2 linked regions of the Cyanobium sp. PCC 7001 genome follow. The protein of the gene in region 2 interacts with the protein of the main gene of each other region in a pairwise test. Links are inferred from orthologs where the notes say so. Each region holds a gene or a part of one and is shown on either strand. Other genes may lie near its edges.

Region 1 (9,257 bases), 910 kb from region 2 along the record:
GCGGCCAGCAGCAGCGTGCCGGCCTCGATGCGATCGGGGATCACGGCGTAGTCGGCGCCGTGGAGGCGCTCCACCCCCACGATCGTGATGGTGGGGGTGCCGGCTCCCCGGATTCGGGCCCCCATCGCCAGCAGGAGGCCGGCCAGGTCCACCACCTCAGGCTCCTGGGCGGCGTTGTCGATCACGGTCTCGCCGTCGGCCAGAGCCGCCGCCATCATCAGCGTTTCGGTGGCGCCGACGCTGGGGCAGTCCAGGTGGATGCGGCTGCCCCGCAGGCGATGCCCCTGACCCGGCACCACGGCTGTCACCACGCCGTGCTCGATCGTCACCTGGGCACCGAGAGCCTTGAGCCCCTTCACGTGCTCGATCACCGGCCGGGTGCCGATCTGGCAGCCACCGGGGAGGGGAACCTTGGCCATGCCCATGCGGGCGAGGAGGGGGCCGATGCAGAAGAAACTGGCCCGCAGGCTGTTCACCAGCTCATAGGGAGCGGTGGCGCTGTGGATGTCGGAGCCATCCAGCTCCAGGGTGTCGTTGTGGCGATGCACCCGGCCACCCAGGCTCTCGAGCATCTCGCCCATGCCGGTGATGTCGGTGAGCGGCGGCACATTCCGCAGGCGCATCGGCTCGCGGGTGAGCAGGCAGGCCGCCATCAGCACCAGGGCGGAATTCTTGGCGCCACTCACCTTCACTTCTCCCTCCAGGCGCCGGCCGCCGGCGATCAGCAACTGGGGGTCGGGGGCATCGGTGGCAGCATCGGCGGCCGGAACAGCAAGAAGACTCATGATTCCCAGCCTGTTCCGGCGCCCTTGTGGCGGCATCTTGACAACAAATCGTGAGACCGTCCAGACGGCCGCCGCCGGAACTGGCTAGGGGCGGGGGGTGATGCCGTATCGTTTCCGGGTCGCAGCGCGACGGCCACGCGGATGTGGCGGAATTGGTAGACGCGCTAGTTTCAGGTACTAGTGGCAGCAATGTCGTGGGAGTTCAAGTCTCCCCATCCGCACTTTCACAACCCATGATTCTCCTCAATATTTCCAATTCCTCCGAGGTGGTCGCCTCGAAGGTGGGCAAGTTTCTGGAGAGTCTCACCCCTGACAGCCTCGACCAGACCACGGTCGAAGACATTGTTGTCAGCAAGCTGATCGAGAACCTGCGGGCCGAGGGCATCAAGGGCGAGGTGGCGGCCGTGAAGGGGCTGGAGCTCCAGGCCGATGACATCGTCATGCACGAGGCGATGCGGGTGCGCCGCCGCGAACGCTTCTGACCGCGCCGGAACCCTGCCGTGAGCGCTGCGGCTGAGCCACTGATCAGCAGCCGGCGGAATCCGCTGGTGAAGCGGCTTCGGCAGCTCCACACCGCCAAGGGGCGCCGCGAACAGGGGTTGGTGCTGCTCGAAGGCACCCACCTGCTCCAGGAGGCCCTGCGGCTGGGCCTGGAGCCTGCCCATCTGCTGGCCACAGGGATGTGGCAGCGGAACCATGCCCCCACCCTCGGCGCCATCCGCGCTGGTGTCGCCATCACCACCGTCACCGAGGAGGTGCTCGCCGCCGTCGCCACCACCGACCACCCCGATGGGGTGGTGGCCGCCCTGCCGACCCCGCCCGCCGGCTGGGGGCCGGCGACGGCACGGCTGGTTCTCGCCCTCGATGGGGTGCAGGATCCGGGCAATCTGGGCACGTTGATGCGCACGGCTCTGGCCGCCGGCGTGGAGGCGCTGTGGTTGGCCGAGGGGGCCGATCCCCTCCAGCCCAAGGCGCTGCGGGCCTCGGCCGGGGCGGCCCTGGCCCTGCCCTTGCAGCGGGGCAGTCGCGAGACGCTGCTGCACCAGCTCGGGGAGCTCGCCGCCCGCACCGCCGAGACAGGCTCCGAAGCCCTGCAGGTGGTGGCCACCGTTCCACCCCAGGCAGGCGCCATCCCCTACTGGCAGCTGGACTGGCAACGGCCCACGGTGCTGCTGCTGGGCCAGGAGGGCGCCGGCCTCTCCGGGCAGCTGCTGCAGCGGGCCACCCACCGCGTCACGATCCCCCACAGCGCGGCGGTGGAGTCGCTCAATGTGGCGGTGGCCGCCGCCCCGCTGCTGCTGGAGCGCCTGCGTCAGCAGCAGCAGGATCCCCAGCAGCTCCCGCAGCCGCTGGACTGACGCCGGACCGGTCACGGGGGAGAATGCCCCCACCTGAGCACGGCCCCCGGTGAGCGACGCCCCCTCCACAGCCGCCTTCGACTTCGACGTGATCGTGATCGGCGCCGGCTACGGCGGTTTCGATGCGGCCAAGCACGCGGCGGAGCACGGGCTGACGGTGGCGATCGTCGAAGGGCGTGACATGGGCGGCACCTGCGTGAACCGCGGCTGTGTGCCCTCCAAGGCCCTGCTGGCCGCCAGCGGCCGGGTGCGGGAGCTGGCCGATGCCGAGCACCTGGCCGGCTTCGGCATCCACGCCGCCCCGGTGCGCTTCGAGCGCCAGAAGATCGCCGATCACGCCAACCAGCTGGTGGCCACGATCCGCACCAACCTCACCAAGACCCTGGAGCGGGCCGGCGCCACCATCCTGCGGGGCAAAGGGCGCCTGGCGGGCCATCAGCAGGTGACCGTGCGGGAGAGCGGCAGCGGCGTGGAGCGCACCTACAGCGCCCGTGACGTGATCCTGGCCACCGGGTCCGAGCCGTTCGTGCCCCGCGGCATCGAGACCGACGGCCGCACCGTGTTCACCAGCGACGAGGCCGTGAGCCTGGAGTGGCTGCCCCGCTGGCTGGCCATCATCGGCAGCGGCTACATCGGCCTGGAGTTCGCCGATGTGTACACCGCCCTGGGCTGTGAGGTCACCATGATTGAGGCCCTCGATCGGGTGATGCCCACCTTCGATCCCGACATCGCCAAGATCGCTGCCCGCCACCTGATCGACGGCCGCGACATCGACGCCAGGGCAGGCGTGCTGGCCCGCAAGGTCACCCCCGGTTGTCCGGTGACCATCGAGCTGGCCGACATGCAGACCAAGGAGTTGGTGGAAACCCTGGAGGTGGACGCGGTGCTGGTGGCCACCGGCCGCGTGCCCAGCAGCGGCGAACTCAACCTGGCGGCCGTGGGGGTGGAAACCGAGCGCGGCTTCATTCCCGTGGACGACCACATGCGCGTACTGGTGGGGGGTGAGCCCGTGCCCCATCTCTGGGCCGTGGGCGATGTGACCGGAAAGATGATGCTGGCCCACACCGCTGCTGCCCAGGGCACCGTGGCCATCGACAACATCCTCGGCCACGGCAGGCGGATCGACTATCGCTCCATCCCGGCCGCCACCTTCACCCACCCCGAGATCAGCTCGGTGGGCCTGAGCGAGGCGGAGGCCAAGGCGCTAGCGGCGAAGGATGGCTTCGAGCTGGGCAGCGTGCGCAGCTATTTCAAGGCCAACTCCAAGGCCCTGGCGGAGCTCGAGAGCGATGGTCTGATGAAGCTGCTGTTCAACAAGGCCACCGGTGAAGTGCTGGGCGCCCACATCTACGGCCTGCATGCCGCCGACCTGATTCAGGAGATCGCCAACGCCGTGGCGCGCCGCCAGAGTGTGGTGCAGCTGGCCAGCGAGGTGCACACCCATCCCACCCTCAGTGAGGTGGTGGAGGTGGCCTACAAGCAGGCCGCCATGGCCGTGGCCTGATATCGGGCCTGCCTCCCCCAAGAACACCACCCTGCTCCCAGCCCCTTCCCGCCTCTGATGGAGATCCGCCGCCGCCCCCCGAACCCCAAAGTGAAGGTGGCCCACCTGGAATACGCCATTCCCCACGACGAGGCCGAGCCGAGGCACATCCTCGAGCGGATCGTGTGGGACAAGGACCGGGAGGTGACCAGCGCCAGGGCACGGCTGCCCCTGGAGAAGCTGCGGGCCCAGGTGGCCGATCTGCCGCCCACCCGTGATTTCGAGGCGGCGCTGCGGGCGAGCTGCCGCAAGCCCGCCGTGATCGCCGAGATCAAGAAGGCCAGCCCCAGCAAGGGGGTGATCCGGGAGGACTTCGACCCGGAAGCCATTGCCCGCGGCTATGCCGCAGGCGGTGCCAGTTGTCTGTCGGTGCTCACCGACAAAACCTTCTTCCAGGGGGGCTTCGAGGTGCTCGTCCAGGTGCGGCAGGTGGTGGATCAGCCGCTGCTCTGCAAGGACTTCATCCTCACGCCTTACCAGCTGCATCAGGCCCGGGCCGCCGGTGCCGATGCCGCGCTCCTGATCGCCGCCATCCTCAGCGACCAGGACATGGCCTACCTGCTCAAGGTGGCCCGCAGCCTGGGCCTGGCCGTGCTGGTGGAAGTGCATGACGCCGCAGAGCTCGAGCGGGTGCTGGCCCTCGAGGGGGTGCGCCTGATCGGCATCAACAACCGCGACCTCACCAGCTTCCACACCGATCTGGCCACCACCGAGCAGCTCATGGAGGGCTATGGCGCGGCGATCCGGGAGCGCGGCGCCCTGCTGGTGAGCGAGTCGGGCCTGTTCAGCCGCGACGACCTCGACCGGGTGCAGCAGGCCGGTGCCGATGCGGTGCTGGTGGGGGAGGCTTTGATGCGCCAGCCGGATGTGACGGCGGCGCTGGAGGCCCTGATTCAGGGGGGCTGAAGCCCAACAGAAAGCCCCCGCCCTGGGGCGGAGGCTGGAAAAGAGGCTGGGTGACGGGCTGCCGACGGGGGCACGGAACGCGGCCCGAGAGGCAGCACCGACACTCAGACCTTGCGGGAGTAGAACTCCACCACCAGCAGTTCGTTGATCTCGAGGGCGACCCACTCGCGCTCGCACTTGCTGATCACCTTGGCGGAGAGCTTGGCCTTGTCGAGTTCCAGATGGGGCGGGATGTTCGCCAGGCCAGGGAATTCGAGGTTGCCTTCTGCCAGTTTCTTGCTCTGCTTGCGCTCGCGGATGGCCACCACGTCGCCGGGCTTGCACTGGTAGCTGGCGATGTCCACGACGCGGCCGTTCACGGTCACGTGGCCATGGTTCACCAGCTGGCGGGCACCGGGCACGGTGGGGCCGAAGCCGAGGCGGAAACAGATGTTGTCGAGGCGGTTCTCGAGCAGCTTGAGCAGGTTGGTTCCGCTGGAACCACCCTGGGCGCGGGCCTTCTTGACGTAGCGAACGAGCTGCCGCTCGGAGATGCCGTAGTTGAAGCGGAGCTTCTGCTTCTCTTCCAGACGGATGGCGTATTCGGAGCGCTTGCGACGGGCTTGGCCGTGCTGACCGGGGGGATAAGACCGCTTGGCGGACTTACGGGTGAGACCGGGAAGGTCTCCCAAGCGCCGCGTGATCCTCAGGCGAGGGCCGCGGTAACGGGACATGAAAACAGGGTCGTGGGACGGGATGGCCCCATTCGGGGGCCCATGGCGGCCTCGGCTCGGGCATGCTGGAGAACGTCCGCAGCCCGCGCTTGACGCGCCAGCGATCGATCCTATCGGTTGGCCCTGAGGCGCTCGGGCTCATCCCGCACCTGGACGGCCCCAGCGCCGTCAAGCTGCCCCGTGGGCCGTCTCGGCAGGACGCCGCGGCCCTTTCCGCCGGCCCCTCCCGCTGGATCGCCCTGGTGCTGCTGGGGTTGATCGGCTGCTACCGCCGTTGTCTGTCCCCCCTGCTGGGACCCCGCTGTCGTTTCATCCCCAGCTGCAGCGCCTACGGCCTGGAGGCGATCCGCCGCCATGGCCCCTGGCGTGGAAGCTGGCTCACTCTGCGGCGTCTGCTGCGTTGCCATCCGTTCACGCCCTGCGGCTGTGATCCGGTGCCCGACTGACCCGCTGCTCCCCCCATGACCGCGCTGCTGCTCTATTCCCGTCCGGGTTGCTGCCTCTGTGAGGGCCTCGAAGAGAAGCTGCGCGCGCTCTCTCCCGCCCCTGAGCTGGAGGTGGTGAACGTGGATGGGGATCCGGCCCTCTCGGCGCGCTTCGGGCTGGAGGTGCCGGTGCTGGCCTGGCGCCGCGATGGGGTGGAGCAGTTGCTGCCTCGCGTGCCGCCTCGTCTGGTGGACACGGCCCTGCTGGTTTGGTTGCACAGGAACGGTTTTCCTGGGGGAAGCGCCTAGAACGGCGCCATTTCCCAGCGGCCACCGCCCATGACCCACCTGCTCCACCCCCTCCTGCGCGACGTGGGATTGCAGGTTCCCGAGGCCCTTGGCGAGGCCACGGTTCACACCATCAGCTGCGACTCCCGCCGCGTGGGCCCGGGCACGTTGTTTGTGGGTCTGCCGGGCACCCAGGTGGATGGCGGCGCCTACTGGCGTTCGGCCCTGAAGTCCGGCGCCTGCGCCGCCGTGGTGGGCACCGCCGCCGCGGCCGCCGATCCGCCGTCCACCACCGATCCGGTGGTGGTGGTGGAGGGGCCGGTGGCCCGCTGGGCCGGGCTGCTGGCCGCCGCCTTCTGGGGTGAGCCCAGCCAGCGCCTCGCCCTGATCGGGGTGACCGGCACCAACGGCAAGACCACCACCACCCACCTGATCGAGCATCTGGCCGCCACCGCCGGCACCCCCGCGGCCCTGTTCGGCACCCTCGAGAACCGCTGGCCCGGCTATGCCGTGACCGCCCAGCACACCACGGCCTTCGCCGATCTGCTGCAGGCCCAGCTGGCCCAGGCGGCCGATGCCGGAGCCCGCATCGGGGCCATGGAGGTGAGCTCCCACGCCCTGGATCAGCAGCGGGTGGCGGGCTGCCGCTTCGCCGGCGCCGTGTTCACCAACCTCACCCAGGACCACCTGGACTACCACCCGTCCATGGAAGCCTACTTCGCTGCCAAGGCGAGTCTGTTCGCGGCGCCACTGCTGCTGGAGAGCGCCACGCCGAACGCCGTGGTCAATGGGGATGACCCCTGGGGCGCCCAGCTGGCCCGGCAGCTGGGCGAGCGTTGCTGGACCAGTTCGCTCGAGGATCCGTCGGCCCATCTCCGCATCGACAGCCTGGAGATGGACAGCAGCGGGGTCCGGGGGCGGCTGGTGACGCCGCTCGGCGCGGGCCACTTCCGCTCCCCCCTGCTGGGCCGCTTCAACCTGATGAACCTGCTCCAGGCCGTGGGGGCCCTGGCGCAGCAAGGCCTGCCGCTGCCGATGCTGCTGGAGGGGCTGGCCAGCTTCCGGGGGGTGCCGGGACGCATGGAGCGGGTGCTGGCGGGGGGCCGCGAGGACCAACCGGCCGTGCTGGTGGACTACGCCCACACCCCCGATGGTCTGGAGAATGCGCTGCGGGCCAGCCGGCCCTTCACCCGGGGCCGTCTGATCTGCGTGTTCGGCTGCGGCGGCGACCGGGATCGCGGCAAGCGGCCCCAGATGGGCGCGATCGCGGCCCGCCTTGCCGATCGGGTGGTGGTGACCTCCGACAACCCGCGTACGGAGGATCCCCAGCGCATCCTCGACGACGTGGTGGCCGGCATCCCGGCTGGCACGGAGCTGGAGGTGGAGGTGGATCGGGCCCGGGCGATCGCCGCGGCCATCGCCGGTGCCGGACCCACCGATCTGGTGCTGATCGCGGGCAAGGGCCACGAGGATTACCAGATCTTGGGCACCACCAAGATCCACTTCGACGACCGGGAGGAGGCGGAGAAGGCCCTCCGCGGCATCACGGCCTGACGCTCCCCGGTCCGTCGTCGGCCCTGGAGCGATGTGACTGTTTCCCCACGGCCGGTGGCTCATCCGTTTCCCCCCGGGGGCAGTGCCTCTACGATCCGGCCGCTGTATCGGTTGATGCGATGGCTCAGGTTGTTCCCATCGGCAGGAAGTTCCTTGCCGAAGCCTGCGGCACCTTCTGGCTGGTGCTTGGCGGCTGCGGCAGTGCCGTGCTCGCGGCCAACTTCCCCTACGACAATGCCGCGGTCAATCCCCTCGGCCTGGGCTTTCTCGGGGTGGCCCTGGCGTTCGGCCTCACGCTGCTCACCATGGTCTACGCCATCGGTCACATCAGCGGCTGCCACATCAACCCGGCGGTGAGCTTCGGCCTCTGGGCCGGCGGCCGCTTCCGGAGTGCCGAGCTCCTGCCCTACATCGTGGCCCAGGTGATTGGCGCGGTGATCGCCGGTGGTGTCATCAAGCTCGTGGCCAGCGGCCGTCCTGGATTTGTGATCGAGGGGGCCAATGCCCTCGCCACCAATGGCTTCGGCAGCAACTCACCGGGGGGCTACGGCTTCTTCTCCGCCCTGGTGATCGAGCTGGTGCTCACCTTCTTCTTCCTGCTGGTGATCCTGGGAGCCACCCACAAGGATGCGATCCAAGATCTCGCCGGTGTGCCGATCGGCCTGGCCCTCACCCTGATTCACCTGATCAGCATCCCCGTCACCAACACCTCTGTGAATCCCGCCCGCAGCACCGGTGTGGCCGTGTGGGTGGGTGGCGAGGCCATGGGCCAGCTGTGGCTGTTCTGGCTGGCCCCGATCGTGGGGGCCCTGATCGCCGGTTGGGTCCACCGCAGCCTGTTCGAGTCCGCGGCTGAGTGAGTTGGCCGGGCCCGCCCGGCCTGCCCCGCCACTGCCGTTGATCAGTTGCTGCTGATCGTGGCCAGGGCCTCCATCAGGCCCTGGCTCTCACCTTCGGTGGTGCAGATGTGGGTGCAGGCCCGCAGGCAGGGCGGATCGTCCAGGCTGCGAATCCAGAGGCCCTGCTCCCCCAGCCACTTCACCACCGCTGGGGGGTCGAGTCCAGGCAGCGCGAAGCTCACCAGTCCGGCCGGGGGTGGAACCTGCAGCAGGGTCTCGAGCCCGGCGATCGGCCCCAGCCCCTGCCAGAGCACGCCGGCGCTTTGCCGGATCCGAGCCGCCCTTTCCTGGTCAGTGCCCTCGGCCTCCAGCAGCCGGAGCGATTGATCCAGGCCTGCAAACAGGGGGATGCAGGAGGTGGCCACCTCGAAACGGCGGCCGTCCGTATGGAAGCCGCTGTCCGCGGTGGCTTCATGGCTGAGGCTGCGCCAGCCGATCAGGGTGGGACGGGACTCGGCCAGCAGCCGCTCCGACAGCGCCACTACCCCCAGCCCCTCCGGTCCACAGCACCATTTGTGGCCTGTGCACGCATAGATGTCCGCGGCCTGGGCTGCCGCCTGGGCGGGAATGCAGCCGAGGGCCTGGGCCGCATCCACCAGCAGCCAGGGCTGGGCCGGATGACCCTTCAGCGTCTCGGCTGCTCCGGCGATGGGCATGATCTGGCCCGTGTTCCACAGCAGGTGGGAGAGCACCACCAGCCGGGTGCGGGGGGTGAGCGCCGCCTCCAGACGGTTCAGCACGGCCGCATCGGTGCTGGCGGCGTCGCCGCGCAGATCGCCCACGGCC
Region 2 (9,378 bases):
TTGGGATCGTGCAGCTTGGTGGCGGCAAGGGGATACACCGGCGTGATCACCTCAGGACGCCCCAGGGCAGAGAAACGCGCCACCATGCCCTCGATGATCGCCGGATCGAGCAGGGGTTGATCGGCCTGCACGTTGATCACCAGCGTGTGCTCGGCGGCTCCGCCACCGGCCGCCAGCAAGGCCGGGATCACGGCCGCCAGCCGCTCGCTGCCGCTGCTGCAGTGCTGAGGGGTGAGCAGGGCCTTAACGCCCCAGGCCTCTGCTGCCCGCTCCACCACAGGACTGTCGGTGCACACCACCAGGGCGTCCACCCCCCTGGCCAGGCGGCAGCGGTCCACCACATGCTGGAGCATCGGCCGGCCGCCGATGTCGGCCAGCACCTTTCCGGGCAGGCGGGATGAGGCCAGCCGGGCCGGGATTGCAACCACCACAGCCGAATCCGACACAGGCGCCCCAGAGCTGGGCGGATCCTATGGGTGCCCTAGAGCCGCTCCTGGGCCAGCCGCCTTTCCCGCAGGCGCCGCAGCTCCTCCCCCAGGGCCGGCCCGGGCTTCACTCCCCGGGCGATCAGCTCGGCGGCCGTGTCCGGCGCCTTCAGGTGCCGCCAGCGCAGCCACCAGCGCAGCAGGGGCCGGCGGGGAGCGGTGCCGGTGACCAGGGCCAGCAGCACCGCCTCCGGCGAACCGCCCGGAGCCTCCAGGGCCGCGCACCAGGCCGCCACCGTCGGAGGTCCGCCGTTGGCTTCGGCGGCGGGCTGCTGCAGCTCGGCCAGGCGCTGGCGCAGCTCCAGCCACTGGGCCAGCAGACGATGCTGGCGGTGGGGCAGCTGCAGCCGTTCCGCCAGGGCCAGGGGGTCGGCGGCGCCGGCCACGAGCGCCACCATCAGCGGCAGACCGGCGCGGCCGGCCCAGTGGAGACGCCGCCGCCAGTGGCGGTCGGCCTGGAGGCGGGCATCGAGCAAGGCCAGGCCGCCCCAGTCCTGCAGGATCGCCAGGGCGGCGGGCCAGGGCTCCCGCAGCAGCAGCAGCTCGAACTCCATCCGCAGCCGCGTGCCCAGGGCCGCGGGCGCCTGGCCCGGCCGCTCGCCGGAGTGCCAGGCCCAGGGCCAGGCTTCCAGGGTGCGGCGCGCCTGTTCGCGGCTGCCGGGCTCCAGCCGGAAGCCGAGCCGGGCCGCGTAGCGGGCGCCGCGCACCAGGCGGCTGGGATCGTCGTGCAGGCTGTGGGGGTGGAGCAGCCGCAGCTGCCGCCGCTGCAGATCCGCCTGGCCGCCATGGGGGTCGAGCAGCTCACCGCTGGCCAGATCCAGGGCGATGGCATTGATGCTGAAATCACGGCGGGCCAGATCGTCCGCCAGCAGGCCCGGCACCACCTTCGGGTTCTCCCCGGGCTGCGGATAGGTCTCGCAGCGGGCGGTGGCCACATCCAGCAGCACGGTCTGGCCCTCGAGCCGCAGCTCCACCTCCACCGTGCCGTAGGCGCCGTGCTCCTGGGCCGCCCGCAGCGCCCCCGGCGGCAGCAGGGCCTCCAGCCGCCGCACCAGATCGATGGCCGGGCCCTCCGCCACCAGGTCGAGGTCGGGAACGCCGCGCCAGGGGTCGTTGTGCACCCGGTGCAGCAGCAGATCGCGCACGGCACCGCCCACCAGGGCCACCCGCTGGGGGGGCGGGCCACCGGCCCGGGCGGCCGCGGCCAGGGCCCCCACCAGCGCTTCGGGAATGCCGGGAACGTCCAAGCGGCGGCCTCAGAGCGGCTCGATCGGCGCCAGGCGCGGATCGAGGATCTTGGGGCCCATCCCCTCGAACTTCACCGCGATCGAGATCTTCTCGCCGCTGCCGAACAGGTGGGTCACGTGTCCCTCCCCGAAGGCGCTGTGGCGCAGGCGGTCGCCCACGGCCCAGGTCTTGCCGGCACCGGCGCCGCGGCGGCGCACGGCGTTGGCGGGGGCACCGCCGGCTCCCCCCGACGCCACCCGCCGGCTCTCCTCCCGGTCCACCCGGGTGAGCCGGTCGAGCCGCTGCTCGCGACGGATCGCGGCACCGCCGCTGCGGGGGATGTCGCCCTGCACCAGCTCCTCGGGCAGCTCGGCCAGGAACACCGAGGGCACCGCCGGCTCGCGCATGCCACCCCACAGCCGCCGCTCGCTGGCGTGGGAGAGGAACAGGCGTTCCTTCGCCCGGGTGATGCCCACGTAGCAGAGGCGCCGCTCCTCCTCCATGGCGGCGGGATCCTCCAGGGAGCGGTAGCTGGGGAAGAGGCCCTGCTCCATCCCCACCAGGAACACCACCGGGAATTCCAGGCCCTTGCTGGCGTGGAGGGTCATCAGGGTCACCCGGTCCTGCTGGGTGTCCTTGCTGTCGGCATCGCTGGCCAGGGCGGCGGAGGCGAGGAAATCCTCCAGCGAGCCCTCCTCGTTCTCCTCCTGGTACTGCAGGGCGGCGTTCACCAGCTCATTGAGGTTGCGGCGGCGGTCCTCCGCCTCATCGGTGCCCTCGGCGATCAGCTCGGCGAGGTAGCCGCTCTGCTCCATCACCCGCTGCACCAGCTCCGAAGGGGGGGCGTCCTGGCTGCGGGCCTGCAGATCGCTGAGCAGCTCGCGGAACTGCAGCAGCCCCTTGGCCGAGCGCCCCCCCAGGGAGCGCACCGCCTCGGGATCGCTCACCACCTCCCAGAGCGGAATGCCCAGCTGGTTGGCGGCGTCGGTGAGCCGCTCGATCGTGGTCTTGCCGATGCCCCGCTTCGGCGTGTTCAGCACCCGCAACAGGCTCACCGTGTCGGCCGGGTTCACCAGCAGCTTCAGGTAGGCGAGCATGTCCTTGATCTCGCGCCGGTCGTAGAAGCGCAGGCCCCCCACCACGATGTAGGGGATGCCCCAGCGCACGAGCGATTCCTCCATGGCTCGGCTCTGGGCATTGGTGCGGTAGAGCACGACCATGTCACCCCAGCGCAGCTCGCTGTGGGCCGCGTCGAGCATCCGCATCCGGTGCACCACCGCCTCGGCCTCGGCGACCTCGTCGTCGCAGCGGGTGAGGGTGATGGGCTCCCCCTCGCCCCGGGTGGGCCGCAGCACCTTGTCGATCCGCTCGGTGTTGTGGGCGATCAGGGCGTTGGCCGCCTCGAGGATCGTGGCGGTGGAGCGGTAGTTCTCCTCCAGCTTCACCATCGTGCGGGTGGCTTCATCGGCGGCGCCGTCGCCGAAGTCGTCCTGGAACCCCATCAGGATGGTGAAGTCAGCGGCGCGGAAGCTGTAGATGCTCTGGTCGGCGTCGCCCACCACGAACACCGAGCGGCCGCTCCAGTTGTCGTAGGCCTCGGGATCCTGGCCGTCGGTGACCAGCAGCTTGATCAGCTCGTACTGGGTGCGGTTGGTGTCCTGGTATTCGTCCACCAGCACGTGGCGGAAGCGGCGGTGCCAGTAGTTGCGGATCTGGTCGTTCTGGCGCAGCAGCTGCACGGGCAGCAGCAGCAGATCGTCGAAGTCGAGGGCGTTGTTGGCCGCCAGGGCGCGGCGGTAGCGGCGGTAGGTCTCGGCCATCAGCTTGCCGCGCTGGCCACCAGCATCGGCTTCGAGCTGCTCGGGCATCCAGCCCTGGTTCTTGGCGTTGCTGATCGCCCAGCGCACCTTCTTGGGCTCGAAGCGCTTGGGGTCGAGGCCCAGCTCCTGGGTCACGATCTCCTTGATCAGGCTCTGCACGTCTCCCTCGTCGTAGATGGAGAACTGGCGCGTCCAGCTGAGGCCTTCGGGATCGCGGAACTTGTCGATGTCGAAGCGCAGCAGCCGGGCGAACAGGGCGTGGAAGGTGCCGATCCAGAGGTCCTTGATCACCTCGCGGTAGATGCGGCTGCGCAGCTGCCGCTGCTCCAGCAGCGGCAGGGTGCTCCAGGGCTGGCCGAACTGGCTCTGGGCCAGCTTCTGGGCCAGCAGCAGCTCCAGCCGCTCCTTCATCTCCCGGGCGGCCTTGTTGGTGAAGGTCACGGCCAGCAGCTCGGCTGGGTCGGCGCCGTGGTGGCCGATCAGGTGGGCGATGCGATGGGTGAGGGCCCGCGTCTTGCCGCTGCCGGCCCCTGCCACCACCAGCAGCGGACCGGTGTGGTGGTCCACTGCCTTGCGCTGGGCTTCATTGAGGCCGGCCAGGAAGGCGCTCATCCACGGGCCAGGAATGCGTTCCGCACCCTAGGCACCGCGCCGCGCCAGCACCCGCTGCAGCCGCGACTGCCAGCGGCGAAGCCGCAGCCGCCACAGCGGCGGGGCCTGCAGCGGCGCTTCACCGGCCTGGAGACGGTCCCAGTGGTCGTTCACCCGGGTGAGGGCCTCACGCCAGCGCTCCAGCAGGGCCGCCTCGCTGCTGGCCGCCAGCAGCGCATCCAGCTCGGCGGCTGGCGCGCGCCAGGCGGCCGGATCGGCCACGGCGGCGCTGATCCGCTCCAGATCGGCGCTGAGGGTGCCGGCACCGAGCTGGTGGCCGAGGCGGCCGGGATCGAGGCTGTCGGCCAGGGCGTGGTTGAGGCTGCTGAACACCACGCAGCCGCAGGCGAGGGCCTCCAGGGGCGGCAGGCCGAAGCCCTCGCTCACCCCGCTCACCCGCCAGTGGTCGGCGGAGTCGTAGAGCACCACGGTGGCGCTGTTGAACAGATCCACCAGGTCGTCGACCCAGCCCGCCTGCACCTCCACCCGCAACCCACGCCGCCGCAGGGCCGGCACCAGCACCTCCAGCAGGTAGGCGCTGCTCTTGCGCCGCTGCACCAGCACATCGATGGGGCGCTCTCCGGTGCCGTCGCGGCGGCCCCGCTGCAGCCAGCGGGGATCGAGCGCGTTGGGAACGAGGGCCAAGGGGTTGCGGCTGGCCCACTGGCCCCAGTAGCCGAGGGTGTTGCGGCTCACGGCCAGCACCGGCACTCCGGCCGGCAGGGGAAAGCCGTAGCCGCTGCTGTGGGCGTGGTAGGCCACGGCGCGGCCCCGCAGGGCTCGCAGCTGGCGTGGCACCTCGAAGCCCCAGCTCACGATCCAGAGCATCTGGCGGGCGGCGGCGCCATCGGGCGGTTCGGCCCGCAGCAGATCGGCCAGGAAGGGGTGGTCGGGCTCCCGCTGCCGGTAGGTCACCACCTCGGTGGGGGCCAGCTGCTGCAGCAGGCGGGCCGTCTGCAGCTCCACCAGCAGACCGCCACCGCGCAGGCGGCCGCCGGTGCCGGGCACGAGAACACGAAGCGATCGCAAGGGGGCGGGCGCTGGCCTCAGGCGGCCACGGCCTCGGTGCTGCCGGTGCGCTGGCGGCGGGTGAGGAAGCCGAACAGCACCTTGCCGATGGCGGCGATCAGGTTGCCTTCCAGCTCCTGGAACATCTTCATGTTGAGGTGGAAGGCGTGGTTGGCCTCGGCCACGATCCGATCAGCGGTGGCCTGGTCGATCGGCAGCTGATCGAGGGTGGCCCGGTAGTTCACCTTGAAGGCCTTCTCGTCCGGGATGGCGTCGAACTCGTAGAAGCGCAGACCGTCGTGATCGCCGAGGTTCATCGCCTTCTGGGCGATGTTCTTGAGGATCTGGCCGCCGGAGAGATCGCCGATGTAGCGGGTGTAGTGATGGCCCACCAGCAGCTCGGGGCTCTCCTGGGCCACCTGGTGCAGCCGGGCCACATACTCCTGGGCGGCGGGGGTGGCCTTCACGGCCGTGCGCCAGTCGGGCCCGAAGTAGAAGGCGAGATCCTGCTCGAGGCTCTCGCGGCGGTTGAGCTCGGGGAAGGCCACCGGACCCACCACGGGGTGGCTGCGGAGCTTGGCGAACTCCTCCTCCATGGCGGAGTACACGAAGTAGAGGTCGGCCACCAGGGTGCGGTAGCTGGCCTTGTCCACCACGCCCTTGAGGAAGCAGCTCACGAAGCCGGTGTTCTCGGCCATGGTGTGGGCCTTCTTGGTGCCTTCACGCAACTGGGAGGCGAGAGCAACGGACATGAGCTGGCGGCAGCACGACACGGGCAGAGAGCCACCGTAGGCGTGGTGTTTGCCAGGGCGGCCTCAAGATTGCGAAGGGTTACGCGGCGCAGGCGCCGTTCACTTCGAACAGATCGAACAGGTTGCGGCAGAACTGCTGCAGTTTCGCCACCGAAGCGGCATCGGGCAGATGGCTGCCGGTGGGACGCCAGTCGCCCACGGTGGCGAGGCGCCAGCGCTCCGATTCATAGGTGAGGCCGCGGATCAGCACGCCCAGCAGCCGCGGCCGCCCGGCATCCCCGCGGTTGGCGCCGCTGCCCTGGCGGGCCGGAGCGCAGTCGAGGCGCAGCTGCACCAGAAACGAGCGGCACTGGCTGCGGGGACTCCAGCCCGGCAGATGAAAGGAGAGGTCCACGCTCTCCTGATCGGCGAACTCGCGGGTGCAGGGATCGTCGCGCCAGGGCTTGAGATTGGCGCGGGCATCGGGGAACTGGGCCCGGAACAGGGCCGCCGCCGAGGCGATCGCCTGGGCCAGTTCCAGATTTCTGGCCTGGTCGGCGGCGTTCATGCCGTTTCCCCTGAGCAGAACCGCGCTGTGCCAAAACCTAGGCTCGCCGCGCCTCCAGTGCCGCAGGAATGGCTACCAGCCCAGCCAGCATGGCCACCGAACCCGTGACCTTCGAGAAGCTCACCGCCCCCAGCAGCGGCACCGCCATCCGGTTCGAGGAGGGGCTGCCGGTGGTGCCCGACGACCCGATCATCCCCTTCATCCGCGGCGACGGCACGGGCGTGGACATCTGGCCCGCCACCCAGCGGGTGCTGGATGCGGCGGTGGCGAAGGCCTACGGCGGCCGGCGCCGGATCGAGTGGTTCAAGGTGTACGCGGGCGATGAGGCCTGCGACCTCTACGGCACCTATCAGTACCTGCCGGAGGACACCCTCACCGCCATCCGCACCTACGGCGTGGCGATCAAGGGGCCGCTCACCACCCCGATCGGCGGCGGCATCCGCTCCCTGAACGTGGCGCTGCGCCAGATCTTCGATCTCTACTGCTGCGTGCGGCCCTGCCGCTACTACGCCGGCACCCCCAGCCCCCACAAGCGTCCCCAGGATCTGGACGTGATCGTGTACCGGGAGAACACCGAAGACATCTACATGGGGATCGAGTGGGAGGCCACCGATCCGGTGTGCGTGGAGCTGATCGAGCACCTCAACACCGTGGTGATTCCGGCCAACGGCAAGCTCGGCAAGCGCACCATCCCCACCGGAGCCGGCATCGGCATCAAGCCGGTGAGCAAGCACGGCAGCCAGCGCCACATCCGCAAGGCGATCCAGCACGCCCTGCGCATGGAGGGCAAGAAGCGCCACGTGACGCTGGTGCACAAGGGCAACATCATGAAGTTCACGGAAGGGGCCTTCCGTGACTGGGGCTACGAGCTGGCCACCACCGAGTTCCGCGCCGCGTGCATCACCGAGCGGGAGAGCTGGATCCTCGACAACGCCGACCGCAACCCGGGGCTGAGCATCGAGGCCAACGCCCGCATGGTGGACCCCGGCTACGACGCGCTCACCCCCGAGAAGAAAGAGGCGATCTGCGCCGAGGTGCAGGGCGTGCTGGAGGCGATCGGCAGCAGCCACGGCAACGGCCAGTGGAAGCAGATGGTGATGGTGGACGACCGCATCGCCGACAGCATCTTCCAGCAGATCCAGACCCGCCCGGCCGACTACTCGGTGCTGGCCACGCTCAACCTCAACGGCGACTACATCTCCGATGCCGCCGCCGCCGTGGTGGGGGGCCTGGGCATGGCGCCGGGGGCCAACATCGGCGACCACGCCGCCATCTTCGAGGCCACCCACGGCACCGCCCCGAAGCACGCCGGCCTCGACCGCATCAACCCCGGCTCGGTGATCCTGAGCGGCGTGATGATGCTCGAGTACATGGGCTGGCAGGAGGCCGCCGACCTGATCACCGAGGGGATCAGCGCCGCCATCGCCAATCAGGAGGTCACCTACGACCTGGCCCGGCTGATGGAGCCGCCGGTGGAGCCGGTGAGCTGCTCGGGCTTCGCCGAGGCCGTGGTGCGCCACTTCGGGGGCTGAGCCGGGCAGACTCGGCTCATGACAGCCACCGGCTCCCCAAGGAGCGCCTCCGCGGCTCCGCCCCAGGCGGCCCTCTCCGCCACCGACCCCTGCGTGCACTGCGGCTTCTGCCTGCCCAGCTGTGCCAGCTACCGGGTGCTGGGCACGGAGATGGATTCGCCGCGGGGCCGCATCCATGCGCTCAAGGCGATCGAGGCCGGCGAGCTGGAGCTCGATGCCACGGTGGCCCGCCATTTCGACAGCTGCCTGGGCTGCCTGGCCTGCGTGACGGCCTGCCCCTCGGGGGTGCGCTACGACCAACTGATCGAGGCCACCCGCCCGAAGCTCAAGGCCCCGGAGCTGCGCAGCCCGGCGGCCCAGACCTTCCGGCGCCTGCTGTTCGCCCTGCTGCCCTACCCGAAGCGCCTGCGGGCGGCACTCACGCCGCTGCGGGCGTATGCGGGCACGCCGCTGCAGGGCCTGCTGCGCCGCAGCGGGCTCACCCGCCTGCTGGGGCCCCAGCTGGAGGCGATGGAGCGGCTGCTGCCGCCGCTGGCCCCCGAGGCCTTCCGCGATGGCTTCCCCACGGTGGTGCCGGCCAGGGGCCAGCGACGGGCCCGGGTGGGGCTGGTGCTGGGCTGCGTGCAGCGGCTGTTCGATCCACAGGTGAACGCGGCGGCGGTGCGGGTGCTGAGCGCCAACGGCATCGAGGTGGTGATCCCGCCGGAGCAGGGCTGCTGCGGCGCCGTGACCCACCACCAGGGGGAGGAGGCCCACACCCGGGCCCTGGCCGATGCGCTGGTGGCCAGCTTTGAGGCGATGCTGGGGCCGGGACGGCCGGCTGGCGCCGAACCGCTCGATGCGGTGCTGGTGGCGGCGTCGGGCTGCGGCCACACGATGAAGGCCTACGCGCGGCTGGCCAGCCGTGATTTCCCGGCGCCGGTGGCCGACATCCATGAATTCCTGGCGCAGCTGGGGCTCAGCGAGGGCTTCCGCGCCCAGTTGCAGCCCCTGAGCCACGCCGATGGCAGCCCGGCCAGCGCCGAGCGGCCGCTCACGGTGGCGTTCCACGATGCCTGCCACATGCTGCATGGCCAGGGCATCAGCGCCCAGCCCCGCGATCTGCTGCGGGCCATCCCCCACCTGCAGCTGGCGGAGGCGATGGAGGCGGGGGTGTGCTGCGGCAGCGCCGGCATCTACAACCTGGTGCAGCCCCAGGAGGCGGCTGAGCTGGGCCGGATCAAGGCGGCCGACCTGGCCGGCACCGGCGCGGAGCTGGTCAGCAGCGCCAACATCGGCTGCACGATGCAGCTGCGGCGCCACCTCGATGGCGAGGAGGCCGCAGCGCTGCCGGTGCAGCACCCGATCCAGCTGCTG

The links.
Region 1: the proteins of CPCC7001_RS10680 (region 2) and CPCC7001_RS06190 interact in binary tests that used the Escherichia coli proteins (3 or more experiments, as listed by UniProt). The link is inferred for Cyanobium sp. PCC 7001 from one-to-one orthologs.

What each region holds. Positions count from the first base shown.
Region 1 is NZ_DS990556.1:1,254,371-1,263,627, reverse strand. What follows is about bases 1,441-4,419. They hold CPCC7001_RS06190 (dihydrolipoyl dehydrogenase), read left to right. Parts: upstream 1,441-2,192; coding sequence 2,193-3,647; downstream 3,648-4,419. Other genes in these bases: trpC (indole-3-glycerol phosphate synthase TrpC), read left to right, coding at 3,705-4,419; CPCC7001_RS06195 (RNA methyltransferase), read left to right, coding at 1,441-2,143. Also shown: murA (UDP-N-acetylglucosamine 1-carboxyvinyltransferase), read right to left, coding at 1-785; CPCC7001_RS06200 (hypothetical protein), read left to right, coding at 1,019-1,267; more of CPCC7001_RS06195, read left to right, coding at 1,286-1,440; more of trpC, read left to right, coding at 4,420-4,592; rpsD (30S ribosomal protein S4), read right to left, coding at 4,697-5,305; membrane protein insertion efficiency factor YidD, read left to right, coding at 5,479-5,751; CPCC7001_RS06170 (glutaredoxin family protein), read left to right, coding at 5,767-6,039; CPCC7001_RS06165 (UDP-N-acetylmuramoyl-L-alanyl-D-glutamate--2,6-diaminopimelate ligase), read left to right, coding at 6,070-7,572; aqpZ (aquaporin Z), read left to right, coding at 7,692-8,432; CPCC7001_RS06155 (aminotransferase class V-fold PLP-dependent enzyme), read right to left, coding at 8,474-9,257. UniProt on the Escherichia coli protein: Lipoamide dehydrogenase is a component of the glycine cleavage system as well as of the alpha-ketoacid dehydrogenase complexes.
Region 2 is NZ_DS990556.1:2,168,577-2,177,954, reverse strand. What follows is about bases 1,444-4,543. They hold CPCC7001_RS10680 (UvrD-helicase domain-containing protein), read right to left. Parts: upstream 4,145-4,543; coding sequence 1,742-4,144; downstream 1,444-1,741. Other genes in these bases: CPCC7001_RS10675 (glycosyltransferase), read right to left, coding at 4,172-4,543; CPCC7001_RS10685 (CCA tRNA nucleotidyltransferase), read right to left, coding at 1,444-1,732. Outside these bases: kdsB (3-deoxy-manno-octulosonate cytidylyltransferase), read right to left, coding at 1-446; more of CPCC7001_RS10685, read right to left, coding at 482-1,443; more of CPCC7001_RS10675, read right to left, coding at 4,544-5,212; CPCC7001_RS10670 (heme oxygenase (biliverdin-producing)), read right to left, coding at 5,230-5,943; CPCC7001_RS10665 (hypothetical protein), read right to left, coding at 6,023-6,490; CPCC7001_RS10660 (NADP-dependent isocitrate dehydrogenase), read left to right, coding at 6,580-8,022; CPCC7001_RS10655 ((Fe-S)-binding protein), read left to right, coding at 8,041-9,378. UniProt on the Escherichia coli protein: A helicase with DNA-dependent ATPase activity. Unwinds DNA duplexes with 3'-5' polarity. Translocates on single-stranded DNA with 3'-5' polarity. Initiates unwinding more efficiently from a nicked substrate than double-stranded DNA.